3 regions of the Sporosarcina pasadenensis genome follow, and region 2 is predicted to be linked to each of the others. Evidence: riboswitches for the same ligand, from Rfam matches in the RefSeq annotation. Region 2 holds a riboswitch; each other region holds the start of a gene.

Region 1 (6,575 bases), on a different contig from region 2:
TTCAAGTAGTCCTCAATCTGCCTTTTCAACGTTTCGAGTTGTGTGAAATAATTACTAAATTGATTTTGGTTGATGAAAAACTGTTCGCCGTCATGGACGGCGCGGATGCGTCCTTCCCATACATACTTTCGGACTTGCTCGGCAGGCATACCTAAATATTCTGCTGTTTCTTCAATCGTCATATACATCAAAAAAACCTCCTTCCGTTATTTATACATTATAATGCATCGATGAGCCTCCTCATATTTTGATCGTACTTGGGCAATGTTAAAAGAAGAGAATGGAGGCAATTATGATGAATGAGGAAACAAACGTGAACCACGGAAGGTCGCTTCTGATTAAAGCAATATTGATTTTTCCGGTTCTATGGATTGTGTTAACGGTTTTTAATGGCGTTTCTTTTTGGCACTCGACTATTTTAGGTATCGCTTTACTGTTAATTTCCTATCTGGGAGATTTGATGATCCTCCCAAGAGTGGGCAATATGACCGCGACGATTGGAGACTTGGCGTTATCGTTTATCGTTTTATGGGGTGGCTTGAATTTGCTTGGATATTCGGAAGCTATGGGAGAAGCATTTTTGGCAGGAGCTATTCTCGCTGTCGGGGAATACTTTTTTCACTCTTGGCTATTAAAAACACAGTACGGCAACACTTATGTATGAGTAAAAGAAAACAGAGAGCGGCGCTTTTAATGCCACTCTCTGTTTTTTAATCCTATATGAGTTTGCTGAAATTAAGTCGTTTATCCAATGCAGCCATAACAGGAATGCCGATTGCCATGACGACGAATTCGCCAACAGCGACGAATAGCCAAGTCAGTAAGAAAGGCCACTCCATTACAATGTTCAATTCCCATGCAATAATGAACATCGTGAACGTAAATACAAGTGTATTGAAAAACATCCGTCGGTATATCCCTTTGATGAATTTTGCGGATAGGATTGTAATTGATAAAGCGAGGATGGATTGTCCAACTCCAAATACGAGATCAATCGGACCTAACTCCGAAAAAAGCAGATTGGCGACAAAAACACCTAATACGACGCCGACGATATATTTTTTATTGAACACAACGAGATGATTGAACATCTCTGACAAGCGAAACTGAATGTTTGTGAACCCGAACGGGGCAATCAAAAACGTCACAGCAACATACAACGCAGCGATGATTCCGCTCGTTGCCATCGTTTTTACTTTCATATTCATTTCTCCTTAGTTTTTTTTCGTGGGATGGTTACGAACCACGCGGCAAAAAAGCCTGCCTATTAGTGTAGCATAGAGCTATTGGCCGTTCAATAGCCATTAATTTCAAGTGAAATTAAGGCTTGTATGATAAACTGAAGGAAACATTGCAACAGTACAGGAGGATACCATATGTCTGCGAATGAAATTAGGAAAACGATACTCATTGGGGCGACTATTGAAACGGTTTGGCCGTATGTGTCAACAGCGGAAGGAATCAGTGCTTGGTTCATGCCGAACGATCTGGAACCGGTCGAAGGGAAGGAGTTCACCTTGCAAGCGGGCCCCTGGGGAGAATCTCCATGTAAAGTGACGCAAGTTCAACCGCCGAACCGTTTGTCATTCAACTGGGGGAAGGATTGGCATGTTCATTTTCAATTGAAGGAAATCGATGGTCAAACCGAGTTGATGTTCATCCATGCTGGCTGGGAAGAAGGTAAGCAGACAGAGTTCGGTGAATCGCATGACGTCGTTCGACCGCGTATGTCTGAGGGCTGGAATGGACTTTTGGCAAAACTTAAAAATGTAATCGAATCAACAACCGAATAATTGAGAGAATTCATACACCCTTCTTCGATATCATGATATATTCATAATATCGGGGGAGGGGATTTCTTTGTCACAGCGAATTGCATTTATAGTTGTCTTATTAGGAGCGGTGCTTTGGGGAACGACGGGCACCGCGCAAACATTCATGCCGCAAACGGTGCACCCATTGGCGGTCGGAGCCTCAAGGCTTGCGGTCGGTGGTTTCACTTTGCTCATACTCATGCTTGCCCTTCGAAAAATTGACTTTCGGAACTGGCCATGGAAAGCGACGCTTCTTTCGGCGCTGGCGATGGCAATCTTCCAATATTGCTTTTTCACGTCAATCCGGTTGACGGGCATCGCCATCGGAACCGTAGTTGCGATCGGTAGTGCACCGATGTTTTCAGGGATTATTGAATGGTTGATCTTAAAGAAGCGCCCGACAAAAATATGGGTAACTGCAACATCCCTCGCCATTGTCGGCTGCGTATTATTGTTTTCGAATAAAGAGGGGCTCGTCGTCAATCCAATCGGCGTCTTGTTATCTTTATGTGCCGGACTATTATTTGCCTTTTATACGTTTTTCAGCAAAGAGGTGTTGGAGAAAGCGGAGGCGATCCCATCCGTCGCTGTCATTTTCTCAGTGAGCGCAATTATGCTAATGCCATTTCTATTCATCTTCGAAACGGAAGGGCTGCTTACTGTTCCTGGCATCTCGACAATGATCTATCTCGGCATCGCGACGACGAGTGTGGCATACGTCCTATTTTCCACCGGCTTACGGCATATCCCCTCGTCATCCGCGGTGACACTCTCGCTCGCCGAACCGCTGACTGCTGCGATTTTAAGCGTGCTCGTCGTCGGAGAAAGGTTGGATGTGATTTCATGGGCAGGAATCGCGCTTCTCTTAGGCGGAATCCTCGTTTTGACGCTAAGTGGTAGAACAGGAAAGGCTGCCGTTCAATAGGCAGCCTTACAAACGCATAAACCTATCAAATTCCGCATAAATTGCCGTATTTACGCATAAAACATCCCACTTCCGCATAAACCGCCGCAAAAGCGCATAAAACGCTAAATCAGCTCATAAATCAATAAAAGTACGCAAAAACTTCTCCAATTACGCATAAATTGCTGCAAACGCGCATAATCGTCTTACTCCGCCTTCATCTTCACATACATCCTCGTCGCGAAATACCCGAGAATAATAAGGAGCGTCGCTAGTAAGCCGCCTTCCAACCCGAACGCTCCGCCCGTCAGCCATGCATTCCCGTTCTCCGCCGAGACAGCATACATTCCATGCGGAGTCATTCCGCTCACCGCAAATCCGAAGACATTTCCTTGAAAGTAATTCCACGTGATGTGATAGCCGATCGGCAGCCATAAGCTTTTCGTTGCGTCAAACATATAGGCGAATAAAATCCCGACCAATGCAATGTTGATCAGTCCTAACACGCTGACGTTCGGATTCATGCCGTGCGCCAAACTGAACACGACAGCTGATACGACATAAATAAGCCACTTCGGATTTCCGCGACTTTCCATCGTCGACATGACATACCCTCGGAAAAAAATCTCCTCAGAAAAGCCGACAAAGATGAACATGACGAGAAATGATATTGAGAACAGAGAAAACTCGGGTTTAGTGAGTGAATTAAGTAACGTTATATTTCCGGTAGCCAATAGAATAAAGAAAATGATTGCAATTGACACCGCTCCAAGCAGGAGGCCGAAACCTAAATCTTTCAACGGACCCCTGAATCCAAGCTCTTTCAATGTCCCTTTATTCACAAAACGCCATAACAAAACCGTCGCGAGCATTCCGCCAACTGTCCCGCCGCCTTGCGTCAAAAGGAAAATCCATGGATGCCTGTCGAATGCGGCCATAATATCCATATCGTAATTTCCGTCTTGAAACGGGAAATCAATGAATGCCAACAAGACTGCGCCGGGCAAGGCGAAAATTTGCTGGGCGATGAACATCGCAACGAACGCCAAAAAAATTAGCCATCCTGCACGAACTTGGTTTGATTCGTTTTTGAACAAATGATAACCCCCTATAGTTCCTAATCTATGCCGCAAATAAGGCTCAAATGAGCGTATTCACCCGTAGTTGTTCGGGGCTGACTCGCCGTGTGGCTCCGACGAGCAATAAAAACAGAATGTCCATCACGAGCACGCCGATTAATGAAATTAATGCAAGAGCGACCCATCCGCCTCCATGTACATTCATGAAAAAGGATTGTATTGCCAAGGCGAAAAGATGGATCGCTACGTAAAATTTGAACGTGTTTTCCGTTCTTTTTTGCAACGCTCGGTCCCCAAAAGCTTTCACCACATCTTTTAACACAATGAACAAGTAATAACCCATAACCATTTTGAGGACTAATAGAAAACCGGAGTAAGTCGACCAGCCAAATGTAAGAGGTATCTCCGAAAGATTCACGAAGACGGAAGGCAATGAAACGAAAGCGCCGACCAATGCGACAAACTTCGCTTTTTTCGCTACTGGATACGCCTCAACAATTTTGGAACATCCTGAAAAAATTAGGATATAGCCGATTGGATCTGCTAATAGATCGATGCCGACATGGAGTCGGAAAAAGATGAATACATACCCCCAGAAGATTTGCCGCAATGCTTTATTCACCCGAATTCCTCCCCGTCTTTTCCTGTATAATCCTGTTGACATCCGCTTGTTTTAAATAAGGGTGCTGCCAATTGTAACCACCGTTGCTCGTGAATGGCTCGCCTGCCGCTGTCGTTCCCGATAGATGGATAGGGAAAGAAGAGGGGATTGAGGCAGCGGTTTGATCCAATTGCATTGCCACCGTGACATGTTCCGCTTCAGCTAAATGGATGGGAAGCTCAATGCCATCCAATGTTTTATCTTTTTGAATATGACTACCTGTAATGGATAGACGGAGCTCGTCTCCTAAGGCGTTGCGGAATGGGATTGAAATCTTTTGGATGGAAAGCGGTTCGGTTGCCCAAAATGTGTGTGAACTCTTGCCATCATTACTTCCCCCGCCTGATGATAGCTTGAGTGGAATCGGATCGTCCGAAGCAATAGATTCTGAAGGGTGGATGATGACTTCGCCGATGGATACGGTAGATGCCTTACCGTCTGAATAGTATACTTGCATCTCATTGAAAGAACGATCCTCGTCTGAATCATTTAATTGTCTTAATTCTACTGTTATACTTCTGAGCTCTTGATGTTTATAAGTGTCCACTGCGTGAGGGCTGGCCTCAGGATAGATAAAGTCACGCTGCGGCAGTCCTTCGACATCCCCTAGTACTATGTAATTGATGTAGGATTGATCATTTTTATTTGCCAAGTAATAAAAAGTGACATTGCTATGATGGCCAATTACCGCTTCAATATAATGATCGAGAAAAATAGGTTCTTTCAACTGTTTTGAGTAGGCGTACAATGAATTCGCAAGCCAACTAATTGAAATAAGACCGATTGCCACCCAGAAATAACGTTCTTTCATAGTCATTCCCCCTCCCATCCTTTTCTTTTGTTTGTTTATTGTCTCAAATGAAGGGAGAGATTGCACCATTTATTTGGAAGAGGAGAGTTTACCACCGCTCACACCATTGTTATCACCGCTCGGTAGGGGTTTATCACCGCTTAGAGTGAGTTTATCACCGCTCAACACGACTTTATCACCGTTCGACCATTTATTGGGTGTTTTCCCGCTGTTGGAAGGTAATTTTCCCTAGTGTACAAGTGGAAATAAATTTATCACCGACTCACTACAATTTCCCTCCACTTTCAAAAGAAAAAGCCCTCTCACAAGAGAAGGCCATAATTTATTTCACCTTAACAGATTGCTCCTTCAACCGTTCCAATTCCACGTCAATCTGCCCGACATCAATCCGTTCGAACAGCGGTTTGACGTCAACCAAAGCTCTACCGCTAAATTGAACTTCTCTCCATTCAAATTTCCTCACTCCTAACATCCTCCCCACGTCCTCACTCGAAAACGGCAGGAAAGGGGAGAGGAGCTGCGCCAAATTTGCAATGACGTAGACACACGTCGCCATTGTCCGCCCACACGCTGCTTCATCCTCTCTAATCTGAATCCAAGGCTTTTCGTCATCAAAGTATTTATTAGCCCGGCGGATAAAATCAAAAATCGTTTCGATTGCTTCTTTGGAATGGCCGTTTTCGATTTTGTCGCCGACAATACGGTAAAGGTCCACAACAGTCTTTTTAATATCCCCATTAACCTCGGCATCCGGCACAACCCCATCATACGATTTCTCGACAAACTTCAACGTCCGGTTAACGAAATTCCCGTAAGCGCCTAACAGCTCTGAGTTATGGCTATAAATGAACTCGCGCCATGAGAAATCGGCGTCCCTGCTTTCCGGAGCGTTCGCCGTTAAAAAATAACGCACTGAATCCGGATGATAGCGTTCCAAAATATCCGGCACCCAAACCGCCCAGTTTTGGCTCGTCGACAATTTTCGCTTTTCCAATGTCAAATATTCATTGGAAATGACATGAGTCGGCAATGCGTCTTCCTTGCCGATCCCCTTAAGGATGGCGGGCCAAATGATCGTATGGAAAGGGATATTGTCTTTGCCGTGCACGTAATAGGAAATCGTATCTTCATTCCAATACTCCTCGAAATCGACACGGTTCAAAGCAGCCCATTCCTGGCTCGCGGAATAATAGCCCGTCACCGCCTCAATCCATACATACACTTTCTTATCCTCATAACCTCTTACAGGTATTCCGACGCCGTTCGCCAAATCCCTTGAAGCCGCTCGGTCACGAAGTCCTTCCCG
Region 2 (12,082 bases):
CATAGGGATTTGGCTGATAATCACAATTTTGTCTTCCGTATTTGCACCGGGCAGTAACGAAAATGTCATAGCCAATAAAGACTTCGGCTTGCCATCTGACTCTCCTTCCATCGTAGCGGGATATGAGTTGGAAAAGCATTTTCCGAATGACGGAGGCATTCTGCTCTTTGGAGTATTCCATAAGGATGGCGAGCTGTCAGATGAAGAAATTCTCAGTTTCGCGCTAGCAATTGAATCTATGAAGGAGGACAAAGCGTTTGATGAAGTGGATGTCATCCCTTTATCCAAATTACAAGCAGAGCAGCGCGCGTCATTTCTTTCGGAAAATAAAAAGACGTTTTTCATTCCGTTAACATTACCAGAAACCCTTGAAGGAAAAGATCTGAACAAATTAGTTCAATCCATTAAAGAATCTGTGGGCGGTAAAATTGACGATGCAATTGAACTGTCTTGGACGGGGCCGGCCGGAATTGCATCAGACGCGGTGGAGCTGTTTAGCCAAGCAGATATTGTCTTGTTGCTGTCAACGGTAGGGCTGATTCTAGTTTTGCTTTTAATCATTTACCGTTCGCCTCTATTGACGTTGATTCCTTTAGTAGGCGCGGGAATCGTTTACGCAGTTGTCGACCGGTTGATCGGCTTTACAACTGCACAAGGGTGGTTCGGCGTTGATAGCCAGGCGCTGTCGATTATGACGATTCTTTTGTTTGCGGTCGTTACGGATTATTCATTGCTTATTTTCTCTCGTTATCGAGAAGAATTAAAAATGCATGAGGATGCAAATGTAGCGATGAGGGAAACAATGCGCCACGTAAAAGAACCGATTTTCTTTAGCGGCAGCACAATCTTGTTGGGTGTTGCGACATTGTTTTTTGCCCTTTATGAGCCGTACCGTAATTTCGCACCAGTATTTGCAATTGCGGCAGGTGCAATGCTTATTGCGGGCTTGACGTTATTGCCTGCATTGTTTGCGGTAATTGGCAGAAAGGCATTCTGGCCGTTAATTCCGAAGTACGGTGAGGAGACAGTCGAAAAGAAAACGATCTGGGGAAAAGTGGCGGCTGTCGTTACGAAAAGGCCGTGGCAATTCATGGTTCCAATCCTATTGCTGCTTGCGTTAGGTGCTTGGAATATGACCAATATGAAAGAGTCATATGATTTAATCGCGTCATTTCCGGAAGACCTTTCATCCAGAGAAGGTTATGAGCGATTAGGAGAGGACTTCTCGAAGGGTAGCTTGGCACCGGGGACATTGCTATTTGTCACTGAAAGTGAGTTTGGCATGGAAGAAATGAGAACAGTGATTGAACGAATTGAAGAATATCCTTCCATAGCCAGTGTGACGACACAAGGCAATCCTATAAGTGAAGATGGGAAAGCAGCAAAATTCTCCATAACATTTGAAGGTAATCCTTATGATGAGGAAGCCTTTGATGCGGTGTTAAAGCTCCGGGAAGACAGCGAGAAGATCTTGAAGTATGCGAACCTGTCAGACACGTCTATGTATATTTCCGGTGAGACGGCGGTCAATGCCGATGTACGGGATATTAATGATCGGGATACGTGGATTGTTATAATCTTAATGACCGTTTTGATAACGATAATGCTAGGCTTACAAACGAGGTCCATTGTTGCGCCGCTTTACATGATCGGGAGCATTTTGCTTTCATTTGCGGCAACACTAGGGTTATCCTACTACTTATTTGAAGTGTTTTTGAATTTAGAAGGAATTAACTACCGCATTCCGCTCTATGCATTTGTCTTCCTTGTTGCATTGGGCGTCGATTATTCCATTATGCTCATTGCAAGGATACGAGAAGAGTTGAAGGCAATGCCTTTTGACGAAGCGGTGCGAAAAGGAGTAGAGCGTACCGGGGGAGTCATCAGTTCTGCAGGGCTGATCTTAGCTGCGACATTCTTAGTGCTTGCGACAATGCCGATTTATGAATTGAAGCTATTCGGGTTCATTATGGCGTTAGGAATCTTGATTGACACGTTCATCGTCCGGCCACTATTGATCCCTGCAGTTCTAGTGTTGCTTGGCAAATGGAGCTTTTGGCCGAAAAAGATTAGATAAATAAAAAGGGACTGTCCAGAAATCGGAGATAATCCAATTTCTGTAACAGTCCCTTTTCGTTTCCCAGCGTCTATGCGTAGCCCTTCAATCTCTCATTTATACACTTACGAGTTCTTTTTCAGGCAATAGTTCGATATCGCCTTTTTCATCTGTTGAACTGCCCAGCAAATCGCAAGGACGTCCGACTTGGTCAATCACGCCATCTTTGATCTTCACGATTCGATCCGCAAGGACGTGAGCATCGTTTTGGTTATGTGTAACGAAGATTGCGGTTATGTTCGCTTTCTTTAAAATCCGGCGAAGGTCTTCACGTATTTTAACTAGGAGTTCGGTGTCTAGATTACTGAAAGGTTCATCCAAAAGAATGAGCTCAGGTTGTGGTGCAATTGCACGTGCAAGTGCTACACGTTGTTGCTGACCACCGCTTAGCTGATGCGGGTACCGTTTTTCATAACCTTCAAGCTCAACGAGTTCCAATACTTCCTTCACACGTTTCAACTTATCATTACGGCTCATTTTAGGGAGTCCGAATAATACGTTATCTTTAACGCTCATATGCGGGAAAAGCGCATAATCTTGAAATACCATACCAATGCCGCGCTTTTCGGGTTGGACGAATGTGTGGGTGTTAAATATTGTTTTGTCGGCTAACGTAAATGAACCGCCTTTCGGCATCTCAAGTCCGGCAATCAGTCGAAGAATCGTGCTTTTCCCACTTCCACTTCGCCCAAGTATAGAGATGATTTCACCTTTGTTTACCGTAAGTGTGAAGTCTTCGACTGCATTGGCAGGTGAATTCGAATAAGAGAAGCTCATATTTTGAATATCGATAAACATATTATTCCGACCCCTCTCTAAGCAGTTTGTTAAAAACGAATATTGCTATTGCACTTACACCGACTATGAGTAAGGAAGCTTGTGATGCTTCCATGATTTTTTCATCACTTGCATATTGGAACGCCTTTGTTGCGAGTGTATCATAGTTGAACGGTCGCAAAATGAGCGTCAATGGGATTTCTTTCAGTATGTCGACAAAGGTAAGGATGAACCCGCTAATAATTGCGCCTTTCATCATCGGAATATCAATTTTGAAAAATGTTCGCATACTGTTTGCACCTAGCATACGCGAGGCATCACGAAAGTCTGTACCGATTTTCGTGTATCCCGATTCTATCGAATTGTACCCGATTGCGAAAAACCGTATGATGTATGCACTAATTAGCATAACTAAACTAACACTTAAGACGAGAGCGGAATCCAATCCTAAAAATTGATATACAGGTGCTAGTTGCCGGTCAATGGCAATAAAAGTCGTGACGACTGCCACAGCGATGACCGCACCTGGTATGGAATAGCCAAGAATCGTTAATTTCGGGACCACTTTTGCAAACTTGTGCTTCGTAATTCGGCTAAAATTCCCAATGATGAGGGAGAACAAAATGATAAGAATTGCAGCTGTTCCTGCAACAATGATTGAATTTTTCGTGTATGTCAGCACTTCCTCCATCGGAACTTTTCCGAATGTGAGAACAACCCAGTCCAATAACTGAAGAACTGGAATTAGAAAGGCGATCGTAAAAATAACTAGCGTATACGCTGTTGCCAATGCTGCCTTTTTTCCAGTCAGTTTGACGAGCGGTAGCGGTCTAAGTTTTGTCGATGAAAAGCTGTATTTCTTCCCGCCGCGGAGAACCCACTCGATTACAAGGATGAAAATGACGATACCCATTAGGCAAGCCGCAAGCTTTATGGACGAATCTAAGTCTCCTAGGCCGAACCACGTCTGGAAGATTGCAGTGCTGAACGTTTGAATGCCAAAATACTTAACTACTCCATAGTCATTTAACACTTCTAATATGACTAGGCTTGCCCCGCCAATGACTGATACACGTGAGATGGGGATTACAACCTTCAGGAAGATTTCCATAGGGCCTTTCCCAAGTGTCCGTGCACTTTCAACGAGAGAGGCAGCTTGATTCGACAAGAAAATTCTCGTAATCATATAAACATATGGATATAAGAAAATCGTATAAATGAAAATGGCACCCGGGACATTCATAATATCGAAATAAGATTGATTCACCGTTACATCAAAATGATTTCGAAGCGTCTTTTGAATGATGCCCGTGTAATTAAGGATGCCATGGTACGTATATGCACCGATGAATGGCGGTATCGATAAAGGTAAGATGAGTGACCATTTCATGAAATTACGAAGTGGAAAGTCATATTGTGCAATAAGCCAAGCAAGGCTTAGACCTATTGCAATGGTGAATATTGCCGTAAAGAATACAAGTGTGAGCGAAGACTTAATATAGTTTACAAGCATGAATTCGCGAATATGCCCCCAATTTTCGCTTGCCGGTGTAAAAACGCCTGTAACAATTGATAAATTAGGAACAAACAGTAAAGTAATAATGAGTATCGCACCGATTGTCCAACCATTCACGTTTACAATTCGCCTATTCATGACCAAACCCATCCTTTGCCTTTTCCGCAATAAACCCCTACCGCAAAAGCAGCAGGGGACAAACTATTATTTCCAACCCACTTCGTTAAAAATCATGATCGCTTTTGCGTTATTTTCTCCTAGAACTGTGAGTGGAATTTCCTGTTCCTTGAACTCACCCCAAGATTTTAAGAGTTCCGCTGGTTCTACGTCTTGGTTTACAGGATATTCGTAGTTTGCTTCTGCAAATGTAAATTGTGCTTCTTCACCAGTTAGGAATTCGAGAAGTTTCAACGCATTGTCCGCGTTTTTCGAACCTTTGACAACCCCAGCGCCGCTAATGTTGACGTGTGTTCCTGTCGTTTCCTGGTTCGGGAAGAAAATACCTAGCTGTTCTGCTACTTTGACTTCTTCCGGGTCTTGAGAGTTCATCATTTGTCCTAAGTAATAAGTGTTCATGATTGCAATGTCACCAATGCCTGCAGCAATGGCCTTCGCTTGGTCACGGTCCCCGCCTTCCGGACTGCGTGCCATATTGTTCACAATGCCTTGTGCCCATTCTTTCGCTTTTTCTTCACCGTCGATTTCGATGAAAGAAGCTAATAGAGACTGGTTATAGACACTTTCGGATGAACGGACGAGAAAACGTCCTTTCCATGCATCGTCAGTGAGCGCTTCATAAGTAGATAATTCTTCGGGCTTCACTTTATCTTTATTATATACGAGAATACGCGCGCGTTTCGTCAAACCTACCCACATATCATCAGAATCACGGAATTTTTCTGGCACTTGTTTCGACAAAATGTCACTTGACACCGGTTGAAGCAATCCTTGCTCTTTGGCACGGTACAGTCTGCCAACATCTGCTGTTAAGAAAAGATCTGCTTTCGTAGCAGTTCCTTCACGTTTGATCCGCTCGATCAACTCATCGGCTTCACCTTTAATTACATTCACCTTGATGCCTGTTTCGTCCTCAAACTTTTTGTACAGCTCATTATCAACGTCATAATGTCTGCTCGTATACAAATTCACTTCGGATTTTTCGTTTTTCTTTTGCTTCTCGTTATCTCCTGCGCCGCTGCTTTGATTCGCACTATTCCCACATGCCGCTAGAACGAGTAGCAAAGAGGCAAGCAGGAGCATTAAAATTTTCTTCATATATTATTTCCTCTCCCAACTTATGTTTATGATTGATAACGATTCTCAATCTCATTCTTAATATAAAGTGTGGGAGCATAAGAGTCAACAAATAATATATGAAATATAATAAAAAGGTCGATTCACAAAAATGAAAATCGACCTTTTTATTTATCCTAATACTTTGCGGTAATGCTCTAAACGCCTCTCTTATTGCCCCACACAAGGGCATGCAATTGTGGCAACACCTTCGCGTCGTTCATGACCGGGGAAGCGACAGCCAAATCAATAAGCCATTCAAACCGTTTCAATAAGTTGGATACGAGATAGGTGTCATCTGTTGTTATCGTATCTTCGTTACCCACTTGTAAATAGAAAGGGACTGACGGGTAACGGAGATGGACTTCTTCCGCAAATTTAAAATCTGTTTCATCAAAAACAACGATTTTCAGACTTGCGTTTGCACCTGTCAGTTTCTCCATGAAATGATCGAGTTTGTTGAAATCGGTTATCATTTTTGAACTCGGTGGTTTTGGAGAAAGTGTGATGTCGTCGATGTTCAACAACCAATCTTGCCAAAACGTAGCTTGCGTTTCGACGGCAACTTTCCAACCTTCTGCATGACAAAGATCGACCAGTTCTCCGATCCCTTTATGCAAGGCGGGATTTCCACCTGAAATCGTCACATGCGAAAAGGACTGCCCACCGATTGCCTTCAGTTCATCAATAATGTCTTGCGGGCGCTTCGAAACGCTTTTGCCTGTTCCGTCCCATGTAAAACTGGAATCGCACCATGCACAAGAATAATCGCAACCTGCTGTCCGGACAAACATCGTCTTTTGTCCGATGACCATTCCTTCACCTTGAATTGTAGGACCAAACACTTCCATTACAGGAATTTTCATAATAATTCCTCCCGTGACGGGCGATAAACAACATAGCTAGTTGGCGTTTCCCGAACAATCACTTGGAGGCAAGCAGGCCGATTGTCTTTTGTACGGAGAACGTCCTGAATGGACTTCCAAATTTGTTCGGCCAATCGTTCAGTCGTCGGAAAGGTATGTTGGAATTCAGGGTGCTCATTCAATACGGAATGATCATATTTTTTATGAACAAGATCTTTCAGTTGCTTAAAATCTATTAAAAAACCGAGCGGATCTAGTTCGTTTCCTCCGATGGTGACATTAATAAAATAAGTATGCCCATGCATCACTTGGCATTTTCCAGCTTCTTCATGGGGAATGAAATGAGCAGCCGAAAAATGCATGTCTTTATTTAATTCGAATCGATAGTCATGTTGAACTTGTGGATAATATTGCTGCATCATTTACCTGCACCTGCATTCTTCCGGGCTTGATATGCCGCAAGCCCTTCATTGCGCAGCGCACACGCAGGGCATTCTCCGCATCCTGTACTTGGAACGCCGTTGTAGCAAGTGAGTGTTTTCTCCTGCACAAAATCAAGTGCGCCCAGTTCATCGGCCAGCTCCCACACTTCGGACTTATCAAGCCACATTAACGGCGTATGGATGACAAAGTTTCCATCCATGGCTAAATTCAACGTCACATTTAATGATTTAATAAAATTGTCGCGGCAATCAGGATAACCGCTAAAATCCGTTTCACTCACACCGGTGATCAAGTGCCGTGCGCCAATCGCATCCGCGTAAACCGCCGCGAAAGATAGAAACAGGTGATTTCGTCCAGGTACGAACGTTGACGGCAATTCGCCATCCACTTCCGTCACTTCGATGTCATCCCGTGTGAGCGCATTGGCTGATAGCTGATTGATCAAATTCATGTCCAGCACTTTGAACGATACACCAAGTTCTTCTGCAATGTTTCGAGCGCATTCAATTTCATCCGAATGCCGTTGTCCGTAGTCGAACGTGACCGTTGCGACTTCCCGAAAGTTTTTCAATGCCCAAAACAGGCATGTCGTACTGTCTTGACCGCCACTAAAGACGACCACCGCTTTTACATTTTTCATTGTACATATCTCCTTAGTTTTTTAGAGAGGGAGTTTGCGAACCTCTTTTTGGAACCTTGTTCATAATACCATAGGTGGGCCGGGGAGGGGGTTGGGACCAATCGGATACAAACAGAAATAGGCTGATGTAAGTCCGGTTTAATACCGTCTTCACATCAGCCAAATTCTTCTTTACTGAAACACCAAATTTAGTTTTCCATTTTCCAATGCTAGGCTCGCATCGAACTTGTTTCCGTTATTCGCGGTAAATCCTTTGATCGTATTCGTTTTTCCTTTCGTGCATAGGAGTTTAACTTGTGCGGGTGTAAGCTTCTTCTTCAGGAACATGCCTGGAAAAGTCTGTTTACATCCATTTTTATAATTGCTGCAACCATAAAACTCTTTGCGGGCTAAAATCATGCCTGTCTTACACACTGGGCATGGGGCAACTTCTGTTGCTTGATAAGAGCCGCGCGATTTCGATTGCCGCGGCGGAACTTTCGTCGCATCGATTGGCTTAGCCTCCAGCTGCTTCGGCACGTCGTCCAATAGCTTCGCAATGAACTTTGAAACATTATCGAGGAAATGCTGTCCGCTTCCTTCGCCATTGCCGATTTTCTGCAAATATGTTTCCCACTTCGCTGTCATGGAAGGACTGGCAAGCAGATTCCCTTCAATCGCCTGGCAAAGCACACGGCCTTTCTCAGTAATCGACACAATGTTTTTAGACACGGTTATATACCCATGCTTTTTAATCGTTTCGATAATGCCGCTTCGGGTCGCTTCCGTCCCAAGTCCCTCAATTTCTTTCAAAATATCCGTTTCCTCTTTGTCCTCGACAAGCTTCCCGCATGTTTTCATCATCGCAATGAGTTGACCTTCCGTGTAAGGTTTCGGAGGCTGTGTTTTGCCTTCCTTGATGCCAATATCGGATTGGACGGTCTCTTGCATACGAAGTGGCGGCAAAGCGGGGTCGTCCTTTTCATCCTTTGATCGTTGGAATAAAGCCTTCCACCCTAAATCCCTTTCTGTCTTGCCCGTAGTGAAAAACGGAAGGCCGTTCACATCCGTCGTCACTTTCGTCTCCGTATATAAATAATCTGTATGGAACATGGAGAGCGTCGTGCGGACGACTTCTTCGTATAGATTCCGCTCGAGCGGCGACATTCTGCCAAGAACTGCTTGTGTCGGCACTTTCTTCGTCGGAATGATGGCGTAGTGCTCCTGCACCTTCGAACTGTCGACATACCGTTTCTTTGGAGAAAACGAAGCGACAGGGAAGGGATGACCGATCAGCTGTTGGTAATCGCCGACTTGGTCCTTCAAGTACGCAAATTCATTCGGCGTAATATGACGCGCGTCCGTTCGTGGATAGGTGACAAGCTTCTTCTCATACAAGCCTTGCATCGTCTTCAGCACGTTCGCCGGGCTCATCTTCCAACGCCGGTTGGCTGTCGCCTGCAACGTTGACAGTGAATGCAGCTGAGGTGGCGGCGTTCGCTTATCGGTATGGGTGACAGAGGTGATCACGCCAGGCGAATTCGGTTGGATTCCATGTTTCGCAAGAAGTTCCTGAATGATCTCCCGTTTCGGCTCCTTCGCTTTCGCCTTTCCTTTGTAAGTACCGTGTTCCGCTTTAAACGTCGCTTCCACTTCGAAAAACGGTTCCGATATGAAGGTTTCAATCTCACGCTGCCGTTGATAGATCAAGTAGACCGTGGGAGACTGCACACGTCCAATCGGAAACACTTCCTGGACCCCTTTCGCTTTCAATAAAAGTGTATACAAGCGGGAGGCGTTCATACCGACGAGCCAGTCGCTGATCTGCCGGGCTTTCGCCTCTTCATAGAGCTGCAAATCCTTGCGGTTATCGCGCAAATTCGCAAACCCCTTCCGCACTTCATCGACTTCAAGTGAATTGATCCAAAGTCGCTTGATCGTCTGATTCCGGGCACCGGTTTGATAATAAATGCTATAGAAGATATTCGAGCCTTCCCGGTCGACGTCGCATGCATTAATGACCGTATCCGTCCCGCGAATGAGCTTCTTCACGATCTGAAACTGCTTGAACTTACCCTTCGCCACTTGAAACTCGTATCGATCAGGCAAGATTGGAAGACTTCCGAGCGACCAACGTTTCCAAGCGGGATTGTATGCATGGGGTTCCTTCAATTCCACGAGATGGCCGACACCCCATGTGATATAGGCACCTTCGGGAAAGATCGGGCATGGGTTAATCTCTAAGTACCCCTCATGTTTCCGCACGGAAAAAGCGTCTGCATACGCTTTCGCTTGGGAAGGTTTTTCAGCTAGGATGACAGGTTTCATGAGGACACCTCCTTGAGTAAAAGAAACGCTTGTTCTTCTCATTATGTAGGAAAATAGGATGGAATACAACTGCTTGGAAGAGTGGTTGTTTACTTAATTGGTATTTGAAAAGTATAGTCCGAAGAAGGATAGCTTGTCGGCACCTGCTGGTGGAGATTAGAGAAGGTTGTATAAAGCTTCGTTAAATTATTTGATGGAAGGCAATTATGGTTCTTGAATCTCGCATAGCTTTGCGTTAATATGCAAGAAATAGTTCGACGGAGCTTCCTGGGGGATGTTCACGACATTCTTGCGGTATAAATTAGATGAGCAAGGTAAGCAACTCATCAAGATAGACAAATGGTTCCCTTCATCCAAGACGTGTTCGGCCTGTGGTCATGTAATTGCTGTCTTACATCTTTCCGAAAGGACTTTTGATTGCGATTGCGGCTTCGTTATGAGCCGGGATTGGTATGCCGCTATCAACATCAAGAATGAGGGACGGCTGATGCTGGACTTGTCCTGATGAAACGGAATTCTTGGAACAAGAGGGTTAGCTCGGTCAGTTTTCGTTGGCTAGTAAAAGCAGCGATTAGTCGAGAAGCCTCTACTTCAAACGCAAAGCGTTAAGTGGTGGGTAGTTCACGCAATCTTAGACGGTTCCTGAGACATGAAAAAAACATGTACTTTTTCACTGGTCCCGAACCGCCCTCCGTTGTTAAGTAAATAAAAATATAGCTATAAGAGTCAATATAACAATAAATGGGATTGCTAAAACATAAACCCATAGTAAACTAGAAAAACTTTTTTCACTCTTGTAATCTTTATTCATAGAATTAGCGACGGATATGGTCAAAATTAGTCCGATAGCCAAAGTAATGAATACGAAAATGGTTGAAACTATAAGAGCTACCTTCATGCCTTACTCCTTTTTTTATAAATATTTTTTATATTCTATACACTATAATTTTATAATAAATATATAACATTTTCAAGGACCATCCAATTAAGGATTATTTAAACCAACCACTTTTTAAGAAAATTGAACAGTTACTAAAAATATCTATAAGCGCTCCATTCATCTGTTTGAAAGTATTGGAACTTTTTGATTTGGATTTTGTTAAATCTACTTATATAAATACTCGTACTATTAAAAAAATAAAGAATGAGGTTTGGAGCAACTTTCTAGAAATGGTTGAGCAATCGTACAAATTAAATGACAATAGTTTAAAAAATTAATAAGAATAAAAGAAACTTGAAAATGTAAATAAATCCAGGTGTTAAATCTGATTATGTGCATTTTTTATTTACGTGCAAGTGGAAGAATAGCGAGATATCTATGTAGTATCTTAATAAGGATAAGATTGTTTATTATGTATATATGATTTTATGAAGATAAGTGAAAGTCACATGCATTGATGACCGTATCCGTCCCGCGAATGAGCTTCTTCACGATTTGAAACTGCTTGAACTTTCTCTTCGCAACTTGAAACTCGTATCGGTCGGGGAGGATAGGCAGACTGCCTAGCGACCATCGTTTCCAAGCGGGATTGTAAGCATGAGGTTCCTTCAATTCCACGAGATGGCCGACACCCCATGTAATATAAGCACCTTCAGGAAAGATTGGTCTGAGAATAAGGTTCTTGCGCATCCCGCAAGTGTCGATTCGATCCCTACGTCGGCCAACCAAGAAGACCATGTCAGCATGGGCACAATAGCATCTCGCCAAGCGCGGGAAATTATCCATAATTCTGCTAGAGTAATTGCGATTGAAATGATTTGCGCATCGCAGGCTATTTATTTAGAAGGGGCAGAAAACCAATTAGCTCCAGCAACAAAAGAATACTTGGAGAAAATTAGAGAAATTTGCCCGCCATTGAAAAGTGATCGAGCGATTTCGGATGAAATAGAAGCGTTGGCACAATTTATACTACGTTCGGATATTCTGAACTAACAAGGATAAGGACCGAACCTATCAGTTTGTTGATTGATGGGTTTGGTCCCTTTTTTAATTGGAAAATTGTAGGTTCGTTATTACGACCAGTTATATTGCGGAGAGGGCATTAGTTGTAATTAAAATACTAGAAGTTTTATAAAAAATAGGTGGGATGAGCAGTATATTTCCCATAGCAATGAGAAAAATG
Region 3 (12,082 bases), on a different contig from region 2:
GATGTCCGGTTTCACTTTCGCGGCAGCCGTTTTTGCTCCGCGTAAACCGATTTCCTCTTGGACAGCCCCTACACCGAATACAATGTTTGGATGTTTTTCATCTTTCAATGCTTTCATGACGTCGATTGCGATTGCGCATCCGATACGGTTATCCCATGCTTTCGCAAGCAAGTATTTGTCATTGTTCATGACCGTGAATTCGAAATACGGAACAATCATATCGCCAGGCAGAACGCCCCACTCCATCGCTTCCTCCTTCGAAGTTGCACCGATATCAATGAACATGTCTTTAATGTCCACTGGCTTTTTCCGCGCTTCTGCGGAGAGGATATGCGGAGGCTTCGAACCGATGATGCCCGTCACAGTTTCCCCTTTGCGCGTAACAATTGTCACACGTTGAGCAAGCATGACTTGGGACCACCATCCGCCAACCGGTTGGAAGGATATGAAACCTTTGTCGTCAATTTTTGTCACCATAAAGCCGACTTCATCCAAATGGCCCGCCACCATCACTTTCGGTCCATTTGCATCGCCGCTTTTCTTGGCAATCAAAGATCCGAGTCCATCGTATTCAATTTCATCAGCAAATGGCTCGATATATTTCTTCATGACTTCGCGAGGTTCACGTTCATTGCCGGGAATTCCCTTCGCGTCCGTCAACTCTTTTAACATGATTAACGTATCATCCGGTTTCGACATTTATTTCGCCCTCCTAAATAAAAAACTACAAATTCAGTATAGATGAAAAATGGCAACATTGGAAGTGCTTTCACAATTAGAGCATTTCTTTTCGAAGCTGAGCTGCACTCTTCGGAGAGAGCATTCCCGGAGCGATGTCAAACACGGTTTTTGCTCCTGTGTCCCCTTTTTCATTTAACCTATATGCCGCCCGCGCATAGGCGACCAGGACGCTCGATGTGAATTCGGGATTGCTGTCCAAAGTCAATGAGAATTCCACCACTTGATTGTTCGCATCTCCGGTTTTACCACTACGGATGACAAAACCGCCGTGCGGCATCGCGCTATGTTCTTCCTTCAATTGCTGTTCAGTAATGAAATGGACTGTCGTATCATAATCTGCAAAATAATCGGGCATTGTAACGATGGAACGTTCCACTTCGGCTTCGACTGCGCCTTCTTCAAGTACAACAAAACATTCACGCGTATGCTTATCACGTGTTGTCAGCTCCGGCTGTGATCCGTTGCGCACCTTTTCGACAGCGGATTCTACAGGAATCGTATATTGAACCGCTCCTTTTACACCCTCTATTCTCCTCACTGCATCTGAATGCCCTTGGCTTAATCCTTTTCCCCAGAACGTATACGTCGCGCCCTCGGGCAGAATTGATTCCCCATATAGTCGATTGATGGAAAATAGGCCCGGGTCCCAACCGACGGATATGATCGCCGTTTTTCCGTTCGGTCTAGCCGATTCGTCAACGGCTTCAAAATACTCAGGAATCTTAGCATGCGTATCAAAGCTATCGACTATATTGAACAGTTTCGAAACTGCGGGTCCTTGTTCAGGAAGGTCATCTTTCGAACCTCCGCATAATATCATTACATCAATATCATCCACATAGTTTTCAATTTCATTCAAGCGCAATACCGGCACTTCACTTTTTACTTTCAAATCGTTCGGCTCTCTTCGGGTAAAGACTCCTGCAAGCACCATATCATCATTTTGAGCGATCGCGGACTCCACCCCTTTGCCCAAATTTCCGTATCCAACTATTCCAATTCTGATTTTCGAAACCATCATGACCAACCCTCTCTGTAAAAGTATTCTCTCATTTTATCGTTCCGCTAATCATTTTGCTAATTTTTCTTTTTGTTCACAAGCTGTCCTTTTGCCTATTCCTACATACATGGTAAAGTAGAATATGATTCAACTTAATTGAAATGAGGATTCCACATGCGTGCTTTCGTTTATATAATCGTCTTTTTTTCCTTCTTTGATTTATTTTCACAACTGCCTATCATGAGTCCTTTTGCCCTATCTTTAGGTGCATCTTCCTTCATGACAGGATTGGCTGTCGGTATGTATTCATTTTCTAACACAATTGGGAACGTTATTTCCGGATTCATGACGGACCGTAGAGGCCCATTCGTCATTTTACTTGTCGGCCTGTTTGCTTCAGGTATTTCCCTCCTTTTCTATGCGTTCGCTTCGGGTCCTGTTTCCCTACTTGGAATCCGCTTCGTCCATGGTTTCATGGAAGGGCTAATCGTCCCTGCTGCATTTACATTCCTCGCCAACCGCGCCGAGGAATCAAAGAGGGGCCGTAGTGTAGCCATTTCAGGTGCCTTTGTTGGGATGGCAGCAATCATCGGACCTGCCTACAGCGGAATTGTCGCTTCAAAGACGGGAGCCCCTTTCATTATGACTACGAACGGCATCATCATGTTCATCCTGGCAATTGCTGCCTTCTTCATATTGCGCTCAGTTTCATTCGTGAAAAGGGAAAAGATAGAAGGAGCGAAGCATTTCAGGATTCGCTATTTGTTCAAGCACCCTGGCATGATCCGTGCATTTGCAGGCGCCTTTTTCCTTATGTTTTCCCAAGGCGTACTCGCATTAGTCCTTCCGTTAAAGGTCGAGGCTCTTGGATTTGACACGAAATCGACAGGGTTGCTTCTCAGCACGTTCGGCATCGTCGCTATCTTAATTTTCCTATTGCCCATCAACCGGATTTTCGATAAAGTGCGGCCGATGATTACGTTGGCTTTCGGTATTTCGATGATGGGGATGAGTATGTTGTTTTTAAGTCAAGTTACAGAGATGCAGCTCTTGTATTTGGCAATGGCATTGTACGGAATAGGTTTTGCATTTCTATTCCCTTCCATCAACTCCTTGCTCATCGACTCATCCTCCCCGGAGTTCCGCGGGAAGGCTTACGGCTATTTCTATGCCTTCTTTTCCATCGGGGTCGTCGCAGGCTCCAGTCTTATCGGCTATTTGGACCTGACATTTAAAGGCGGGTTCATGCTGACAGGTATCGTTCTATTGAGCGTCGCTGCTTATACGATCATGGGAATGAGAAGAAGTCTACTATTGACAGAAGAACCATGATAGTTTAAAGTCTTAAACGAAATGAATAACCCTGTTCGGGAGAGGTTCATAGCGACCCTCTATAAAAAACTATGGATGACGGATTTACGCCATGTCCATTTATGAGACATGGCTTTTCTTTTTCCTGTTCTCTATGGCCCCTCCCTTACAACAATTATTATGGGAGGTTTTTTTAATTGGCTGGAAGAGATGAAAATACGTTAACGGATTTAACATTGCTTGGAAATCAAAATACAAAATACAATTATGAATACGACCCAACCATTTTGGAAGCAGTCGATAATTTGCACACAGAACGGGATTTCTTCGTCAAATTCAACTGTCCCGAATTCACATCCCTTTGTCCGATGACAGGACAGCCGGATTTCGCAACGATGTATATCAGTTTCATCCCGGATAAGAAATTAGTGGAAAGCAAATCATTGAAATTATATTTGTTCAGCTTCCGAAATCACGGTGATTTTCATGAGGACTGCGTCAACATCATCATGAATGATTTGATAAAGCTGATCGATCCCCGCTATATCGAAGTATGGGGCAAATTCACTCCGCGCGGCGGACTTTCCATCGACCCTTATTGCAATTACGGGAAGCCTGGAACAAAATACGAGAAAATGGCGGAACATCGTTTGTTGAACCACGACATGTATCCCGAAAAGATCGATAACCGTTGAGGAGGAAACAACTGAGATGCGCTATTATTTAAGCGGCATTTTTGTCGGGTTGTTAATTTTATCGAATATCATAGCAGTCAAGCTGATGAGTATCGGTGACTGGATTGTCATTCCGGCAGCCGCCATCATCTATGTATGCACGTATCCAATTTTGGACGTTTTGACCGAAGCCTATGGAAAGGAAGCTGCGAGGAAGACGGTCCAGACTGGGTTCATCGCGCAGCTTTTCTCGATCGGCTTCATTTGGATCGCCATCCATTTGCCTGCAGCCCCTTTTTATGAGCATCAGGAAGCATTTGAAACGATTTTCACAGCCGGCTTCCGTGTGACGATTGCAAGCTTGGCAGCGTATCTCATTAGCCAGAACTTGGATGTCACCATTTTCGATAAGCTGAAAAGAAAACACGGCAATCAAAAGTTGTGGGTCCGGAATAACGTGTCTACGATGGCTAGTCAACTCGTCGATACGACGATTTTCATTACAATTGCTTTTGCAGGCACGATGCCTGTCGGCGCTTTATTGGCCATGATTGCAAGCCAATACGTTTTTAAATTCATTATCGCCGTTTTGGATACGCCAGTCGTATATTTGCTAGTCGCTATATGCAGGAAGAAGGAACCTGAAATTACGAGCCAAGCGATTTCATTGCAAAACTGATATCAAAAAAGCCGGTTCATGATCGAAGCGAACATCGAACCGGCTTTTCCTATTGAGCTCAACTAGTTTGGGCGGAAAATGATTTGATTTCTTCCATAAATGCTTCTCCGTACCTTTCCAACTTCGCTGCCCCAACACCGTTCACTTCCAAAAACGCCTCTTCTGTAATAGGCATTTTAGCTGCCATGTCACGCAACGTCTTATCCGAGAAGACGACGAATGGCGGAACGCCCGCCTCTTGGGCAAGCTTCATTCGAAGAGCCCTCAGCTGGTTGAATAAAGGATCGTCTTTTGCAATCTGCTTCGTTTCGACGGTCCCTTTCCTGTACACTTTTATTTTTCCCGTCAATACGTCCTTGCCTTGTTCAGTGACATATATGATCGGAAACTGACCGTTTTCCACCCCAAGGTAGTTTTCGGAAATGATAAACTCGATGAAATCGGAAACGTCTTTCGTATTCCGTTCTTTCATCAGACCGTACGTCGTCAATTTCTCGAACCCGAACTCCAATACTTTTTTATTTCTAGAGCCTGTGAGGACTTGGGCAATCATTGTCTTACCAAAGCGCTGACCCATGCGGATGACACAGGACAGAACCTTCTGCACATCAACCGTAACTTCAAAACTTTCACGAGTATCTGTACAGTTTGCGCAACGGCCGCATTCTTGTACATCCTTCTCTCCGAAATAAGAAATGATGAATTTCTGTAGGCATGACTCTGTATGGCAGTAGTCGATCATCGACTGCAGCTTCTCAAGCTCTGCTGGAATCCGATGCTGATCTTGCGATTGGTCAATGAGGAATCGTTGTGTAATGACGTCCTGTGAGGAAAATAACAGGGTACATTCACTGTCTAACCCATCCCTACCCGCACGGCCTGCTTCCTGATAATAGCTTTCCATATTTTTCGGCATTTGGTAATGAATGACGTATCTAATATTACTTTTATCGATGCCCATCCCGAATGCATTCGTCGCCACCATGACAGTTGCCTCATCCATGAGGAACCGGTCCTGCTCCCCTTGCCGAACAACATCCGAAAGTCCCGCATGGTATTTCGCGGCAGCAACTCCACTTCGTTCAAGCGTTGCATGAATCTGGTCGACCGCTTTTCGTGTGGCGGCGTAAATAATTCCCGCTTCCCCTTCATTTTTTTTAACATAATCTTTGACGAACTTGTCCCTATCCTGTCCTTTAATGACTGAAAAGGTGAGATTGCTCCTCTCAAAGCCCGTCATTACTGTATGGTCGCTTTCAATATGCAATTGGTCGCATATATCATCCCGGACGGCAGGTGTTGCGGTTGCTGTCAATGCCAATACGACCGGTTTCCTATCAAATGAAGATATGACTTTATTCAACATCCGGTAACTCGGTCTAAAATCATGTCCCCATTGAGAAATACAGTGCGCCTCATCAATCGCGATCATCGGGATATCCATTTTGCTTATTTGCTGAATGAAGGAAGGGGATTCGAAGCGTTCCGGGGCTACGTAGAGCAGGCGGTACATTCCCTCCATTGCATTTTCAACCGTTCCGAAGTATTCCTCTGTCGACAAAGTGCTATTGATGTATGCTGCCGGTATGCCAATTTGATGTAGAGCATCCACTTGGTCCTTCATCAAGGAAATCAACGGAGATACGACTAAGACCGTTCCTTCCATAACCAATGCAGGAACTTGATAGCAAATGGATTTTCCGCCACCAGTCGGCATGACGCAGAGCGTATCTTTTCCGTCAAGCACATTTCGTATGGCTTGTTCCTGACCTGTACGGAATGAAGGAAAGCCAAAATAGGAAGATAATACGGAAGTTATTTTTTCGATCGGAATCACCTCTTTATAATCAATCAAAGAAAAAAGCACCTCGTTTCGGCGCTTTTCCCATCTTTCTTACTCCAGTAGCATCCGTTCTTCATCGCGGCTATGTATATCATTGACAACTAATAGTGTAAAAACCGTCGGATGAGATATTCCGTTTTACGAAATTCAATGACCAATTCTGTCTTGCTGGCAATGCCGGTCCAGACCTGACATGCCACTCATCCTTTTAAAATGATGCTTTCTTATAGAATAGCAGACATTTGGACAAGTCACCAATTGAAATACATTTACATATATCGTAACTGGATTTCCGCTTCAGGCGGACGCTTTCCGTGGGCGTCGACTCAGCCTCCTCACTGTGCTTCGCTTCGTTGCGGGGTCTTCAGCTGACGCTTTTCCCACTGGAGTCGCCGCCTTCCGCTACAATCCGGAAAGTCATAACATAGATAAAAAGAAAAATAAGCCCTACTCACCTCACAAGGGAGTACGACTTCAAAAAACACATAACTATTTATGCCAAAATGTATGCCACTACTTTTGAAAAGTCTGTCATACCAACGTTTGTATAGATAGTACGGAGACGAGAGGATTTGAACCCCCGCGGCGCGTGAACGCCCTAGCTGATTTCGAGTCAGCCCCCTTCAGCCTCTTGGGTACGTCTCCATTTTAGACAATTTAAATTATACTCGCCTAAAACGGAGATGTAAAGTTCATCATTGAGAAAATTACATTGTTCCCCCTCGGTCGTTTACACCTTTGCGATTCGGACATTGCTGATCATCGCCAAGCCAAGAAAGACCATGAAGATGACGAAAAACGGAGGGCCGATGTAAGGGCTCAAGAAATAAGACAGTGTTAACAATACGCCGGCCGCAGTGATCGGTACTCCGTAAAATGATCCATCAAACTCCTTGACGTTATAACGTGCAAGACGGATTGCCCCTGCGGCGATATAAAAAATAGTCGCGGCTATACCGACCCATAGCATGGAAGATAAATCGGTCATATAAATTAGAAGTGCCGGAGCTACTCCGAATGACACAATGTCGCTTAGCGAATCCAATTCCTTTCCAAACAGCGACTCGGATTGAAAGTGTCGTGCGACCAAACCGTCGAATCGGTCGAATAGGGCGGCAAGGAAAATGAAGACTAGACTCATATGACCAAGATCCCTTGCAATGAGAATAATTGCGATGATTCCGAAACTTAAGTTTGTAATTGTGATTGCATTCGCCAATTGGCCCTTTATTTTCGTATAATCTAAGTATCTGGATAAAAACATGACAATCCCTCCAGTTTTATATTCTTTCCAACTAGGTAACTATTTCAAAGCAAAGGAGACTGAAATAATGAAAAAGATGTTATTCAACCGTTTTGTCGAACTGAACGGGCATCCCGTATCTGCTGCCATATTAAAAACGATTGCAAGCTCACGTCTAAGCCGTAAGCTCATCAAACCGTTCTCAAGGACATATCGTATTAACGAGGGGGAAGCCGAATTCCCGATTGAACATTATGATAGCCTTCAATCTTATTTTACGCGCAATCTGAAAAAGGGTTCACGGCCAATCGACATGCGCGCCAATACGCTGATTTCCCCGGTCGATGGCGTCGTCACAGATTTCGGGACAATTGATATGAATCAGACGTTAATAATCAAGGACCATCTTTATAGTATAAAGCAGATATTGGGAGAAGAAAAGAGAGCAATTCCATTTAAAGGTGGATTCTTTTATGTTTTCTATCTCTCACCAAGCCATTATCACCATTTTCACTACCCCTATGACGGCGAGTTATTTTCCAGATACGCGCTCGGGACTACTTCTTTTCCGGTTAACGATCTTGGCTTGCGTTTGGGCAAACAGCCTTTTGCCACAAACTACCGGATCATTTCCGAACTTTCGACAGCCCATGGCCGGATGACGATGATCAAAGTAGGTGCATTGAATGTCAACAGCATTCATATAATGGACTCCTCCACAGTTTGCAAGAAAGGTGAAGAGTTCGGCTACTTCTCGTTTGGGTCGACTGTCATTTTGTTTATGGAGAATGACGGTTCATTCCGTCCGACGGTTCCGGTGGGTTCCGAAGTGAAGTTGGGACAATCCGTTGGAGAATGGGTGCTGCCCCAATAATTAAGCCTTCGTTGCTATTCTATGTACTAAATATTAATTCAAAACCTTTGATATTTTCAGTTGAATTTAATTAAAATTATACTATATCAATTATTTATCGATAATGATTATAATTAACTGTAGATTTCACAAAATCTATATGCTATATTGAATTAGAAGATAGTAGACTATTAATTCAAGGAGGCATTATCAATGACAATCAATGATAATCATTCTCAAAAGAAACTGACAACAGCTGCTGGGGCACCGGTAGTGGACAACCAAAACTCAATGACTGCAGGTCCTAGAGGGCCAGTCCTTTTACAGGACGTATGGTTAATTGAAAAACTTGCGCATTTCGACCGGGAAGTGATTCCTGAACGCCGCATGCATGCTAAAGGATCAGGTGCTTATGGAACTTTCACAGTGACGAATGATATTACACAATATACGAGAGCGAAAATTTTTTCCGAAGTCGGCAAAAAAACAGAAATGTTCGCTCGCTTTTCGACTGTAGCCGGAGAACGTGGCGCAGCAGACGCCGAACGCGATATTCGCGGTTTCGCGCTGAAATTTTACACGGAAGAAGGCAACTGGGATCTTGTCGGTAATAACACTCCTGTATTCTTCTTCAGAGATCCACTTCAATTCCCTGACTTGAATCATGCCGTCAAAAGAGACCCGCGCACAAATATGAGAAGCGCGACTAACAATTGGGATTTTTGGACCTCCCTGCCTGAAGCACTGCACCAAATTACAATTGTTATGAGTGAACGGGGAATTCCAAAGACATATCGTCATATGCATGGCTTCGGAAGCCATACGTATAGCATGATCAATGCGAATAATGAACGTGTTTGGGTCAAGTTCCATTTCCGCTCTCAACAAGGGATTGAGAATTTGACGGACGAGCAGGCAACTGAATTGATCGGCTCTGACCGGGAAACACATCAACGTGATCTATTGGAAAGCATCGACAATGGCAACTTCCCGAAATGGAAGATGTACATTCAAGTAATGACGGAGGAACAGGCACTTAATATGCCTTATAACCCGTTCGATTTGACGAAGGTTTGGTATAAGGCCGACTTCCCTCTCATTGAAGTCGGAGAGTTCGAATTAAACCGCAATCCGGAAAACTACTTCGCAGAAGTGGAACAAGCGGCTTTCACACCAGCAGCGATTGTGCCCGGCATCGGTTTCTCCCCTGATAAAATGTTGCAAGCGAGACTGTTTTCTTACGGTGATGCCCAGCGCTACCGTCTCGGGGTCAATCACCATCAAATTCCGGTCAATGCACCAAAATGCCCGTTTCATAGTTTCCACCGGGATGGTGCGATGCGGGTCGACGGCAACTATGGCAGCAGGACTTCTTACGAACCGAACAGCTTCGGAGAATGGAAGGAACAGCCTGATTTCAAAGAACCGCCACTTAAAATCTATGATGATGCAGCGCACTGGGATTTTCGGGAGGATGACGACGATTATTTCACACAACCGGGCAAGCTGTTCAATTTAATGAACGATGAACAAAAACAAGCGTTATTCGGCAATACTGCCCGCAATCTTGGCGATGCGCCGAATGAAATCAAATATCGGCACATCCGCCACTGCTACCAAGCAGATTCTGCTTATGGCGAAGGCGTCGCAGCTGCACTAGGCATCTCCATAGACGATGTATTGGTTAAACAAGAAGTTGCTAGTAACTAAGAAACAAAAAAACGCCAACGAAAGAATTTTTCTTTCGTTGGCATTTTTCTTGCCAGAAATTGATATTCATATATGACCGAAAAATCTTTCTATCGCCCTTTTGAATAAATTACCCTTCCCCTCCATATCCTAACGACAAATGCCAATTATGTCAGGAGTGATACATATGGAGACGGCCAAGGCGCTTCCTAGTTCTAATGACCGGTTATTGAATACATGTTTCCTTCTATTTTGCTTATGCATGATCGATGCGATTTTCACAGATTTCGGCATTCGCTATGGTCATATCCAAGAAGCGAACCCCTTCGTACGTTCACTTTACGATGTGAACGTCATTGCATTTTATTTAATGAAAGCGAGTCTTCCAATTTTGCTGTTCTTCCTCATGCATTTTACGAAGCCATCACAATTGGTCAAGAACTTACTCGCTGTTACCCTTATTATTTACACACTAGTGATTTTCATCCATATTTCATGGATTATCATCGTGTCTGTATTCATTTAGTCGATGGGCTAGCGGCATTAAAGATATTTGCAACAATCAATCCGGTAATAAGCGCGATGACGCTCATTACAAATGGCGTCCCGCTTTCTGGGACTCCTGGGTAGATGACGAATACGGAACCAATGATCAAGCCGATTATGATGGCGAACATGGCATGAGTGAATTTACTCAATAAATAGTGGATTATCCTGCTGCTAACGATGAAGCCGACAATGACCCCTGCCCCGATGACGATAATGATCGGTAGATTCAATGTAGAAAGTGCATTGATAGCCGTCGCATAAACACCTAATAAAAGCAAAATGAATGAACCGCTCACGCCCGGTAATAGCATAGCCATGCTGCCTGCCCATCCTGCTAAGAACAATCCTATTGTGTTTTGCATCGTCAAGGATGTGATAATCCCCGTTTCAGCCGGTTTGATAAAGGCTGTTGAAGCCAACGCAGCACCGACTGCAAGCAACAAAAGAAAATGCCCGATTTTAAAATTCTTTCTGACACCAGCCTGCCTTGAAATGAAAGGCACGACTCCGATAATCAATCCTAAAAAGAAAAATTGGGTCGGTTGGGGGTAATCTTTCAATAAGAAGTCAATGACCCTGCTGAAGAGCAATAACGTCAAGCCAATCCCTATGCCAAGCGGCAATAAAAAGCCGATATGCTTTTTCCATTCACGACTGAAAAAGCCGCTGATTGCAAGTAATAATCGATCATATATGCCTAGAATGAACGCAATCGTTCCTCCGCTCACACCAGGAATCAAGTCGCTGATTCCCATTAGGAATCCACGATAAATGTTCTTCCATTCCATACATCTGTTCCTCCAATTTCTTTTCAATGATAGTAGTATACCATTTACCGTTTGCTGTGAGCCATATTAAGTCCATTCCAATGTTTTTATATAGTCCGAAAACAGTAATCAATGACACCTATACCATCAAAAAAAGCAAAGGATAGATTACTCAACGAATCCTTCCTTTGCTCCTATTATTGACTTTGCTCTTCTTTCAAGGCTTTCATTCTATCGTAATAGTCGTCGACTTTCTTATTGATTCTCTCAACTTCATTGTTTATGAGCTGCCTCTTTTCTTCCTCGAGCTCATTGACCAAGCGGCTATACTGCTCTTTTTGTTTGTCAATCAATTTTTTCAATTCATCTCTGACAGCAGCATCAATAAAGCCTTCTTCTTCCAACAGTTTAGCCGCTGCAGTAAATCGTTCATTCTCGACTCGTATAGCTCTAATTAACTTACTGCCATAATCAGATACGGTACGCAAAGCCATCGCTTGAGGCCATCCTACCGGCTTCTTGTAGACTAACGTCGCTAAATCTATATCTGAGGGAAGCCAGAGCTTCGAAATGCCAGCAGTCATTTCATCCAATGAATCCGCGGCCAAATAAGTCCCATTGCCGGCTTCCGCTACTGCTTTCAACTGACTTTCAGCATCCTTATCGACTTGAAAACCGATGACGTTCACATGATGATCGGCCGCTAAAGCAGCAAAGGCTTTTGCTTCAGCGA

Evidence for each region. Region 2 has a riboswitch for preQ1 ahead of queC (7-cyano-7-deazaguanine synthase QueC). Riboswitches for the same ligand answer to the same signal wherever they lie in the genome.
Region 1: it holds a riboswitch for preQ1, as region 2 does, so the genes downstream of both, AB1K89_RS13530 (QueT transporter family protein) here and queC (7-cyano-7-deazaguanine synthase QueC) in region 2, are expected to answer to the same signal.
Region 3: it holds a riboswitch for preQ1, as region 2 does, so the genes downstream of both, queF (preQ(1) synthase) here and queC (7-cyano-7-deazaguanine synthase QueC) in region 2, are expected to answer to the same signal.

What each region holds. Positions count from the first base shown of each region.
Region 1 is NZ_JBFEGM010000009.1:136,393-142,967, reverse strand. Features, by position in the region: gene AB1K89_RS13540 (excisionase family DNA-binding protein) at 1-188, opposite strand, end outside; gene AB1K89_RS13535 (DUF2512 family protein) at 296-664, shown strand; gene AB1K89_RS13530 (QueT transporter family protein) at 717-1,202, opposite strand; PreQ1 riboswitch class I at 1,209-1,253, opposite strand; gene AB1K89_RS13525 (SRPBCC family protein) at 1,377-1,793, shown strand; gene AB1K89_RS13520 (DMT family transporter) at 1,861-2,739, shown strand; gene AB1K89_RS13515 (CPBP family intramembrane glutamic endopeptidase) at 2,925-3,815, opposite strand; gene AB1K89_RS13510 (hypothetical protein) at 3,859-4,419, opposite strand; gene AB1K89_RS13505 (hypothetical protein) at 4,412-5,269, opposite strand; gene metG (methionine--tRNA ligase) at 5,592-6,575, opposite strand, start outside.
Region 2 is NZ_JBFEGM010000013.1:60,453-72,534, reverse strand. Features, by position in the region: gene AB1K89_RS15715 (MMPL family transporter) at 1-2,077, shown strand, start outside; gene AB1K89_RS15710 (ABC transporter ATP-binding protein) at 2,174-2,914, opposite strand; gene AB1K89_RS15705 (ABC transporter permease) at 2,916-4,547, opposite strand; gene AB1K89_RS15700 (Fe(3+) ABC transporter substrate-binding protein) at 4,614-5,684, opposite strand; gene queE (7-carboxy-7-deazaguanine synthase QueE) at 5,861-6,568, opposite strand; gene queD (6-carboxytetrahydropterin synthase QueD) at 6,565-6,990, opposite strand; gene queC (7-cyano-7-deazaguanine synthase QueC) at 6,987-7,652, opposite strand; PreQ1 riboswitch class I at 7,660-7,703, opposite strand; gene AB1K89_RS15680 (type IA DNA topoisomerase) at 7,824-9,959, opposite strand; partial or broken gene AB1K89_RS15675 (zinc ribbon domain-containing protein) at 10,228-10,464, shown strand; partial or broken gene AB1K89_RS15670 (type IA DNA topoisomerase) at 11,344-11,562, opposite strand; partial or broken gene AB1K89_RS15665 (aromatic amino acid lyase) at 11,566-11,892, shown strand.
Region 3 is NZ_JBFEGM010000004.1:118,203-130,284, forward strand. Features, by position in the region: gene AB1K89_RS07495 (M42 family metallopeptidase) at 1-699, opposite strand, end outside; gene AB1K89_RS07500 (diaminopimelate dehydrogenase) at 776-1,759, opposite strand; gene AB1K89_RS07505 (MFS transporter) at 1,916-3,073, shown strand; PreQ1 riboswitch class I at 3,109-3,152, shown strand; gene queF (preQ(1) synthase) at 3,250-3,747, shown strand; gene AB1K89_RS07515 (queuosine precursor transporter) at 3,764-4,405, shown strand; gene recQ (DNA helicase RecQ) at 4,464-6,260, opposite strand; tRNA gene AB1K89_RS07525 (tRNA-Ser) at 6,806-6,893, opposite strand; gene pssA (CDP-diacylglycerol--serine O-phosphatidyltransferase) at 6,979-7,512, opposite strand; gene asd (archaetidylserine decarboxylase) at 7,580-8,365, shown strand; gene AB1K89_RS07540 (catalase) at 8,558-10,054, shown strand; gene AB1K89_RS07545 (DUF5658 family protein) at 10,221-10,559, shown strand; gene AB1K89_RS07550 (DUF368 domain-containing protein) at 10,552-11,370, opposite strand; gene AB1K89_RS07555 (VWA domain-containing protein) at 11,547-12,082, opposite strand, start outside.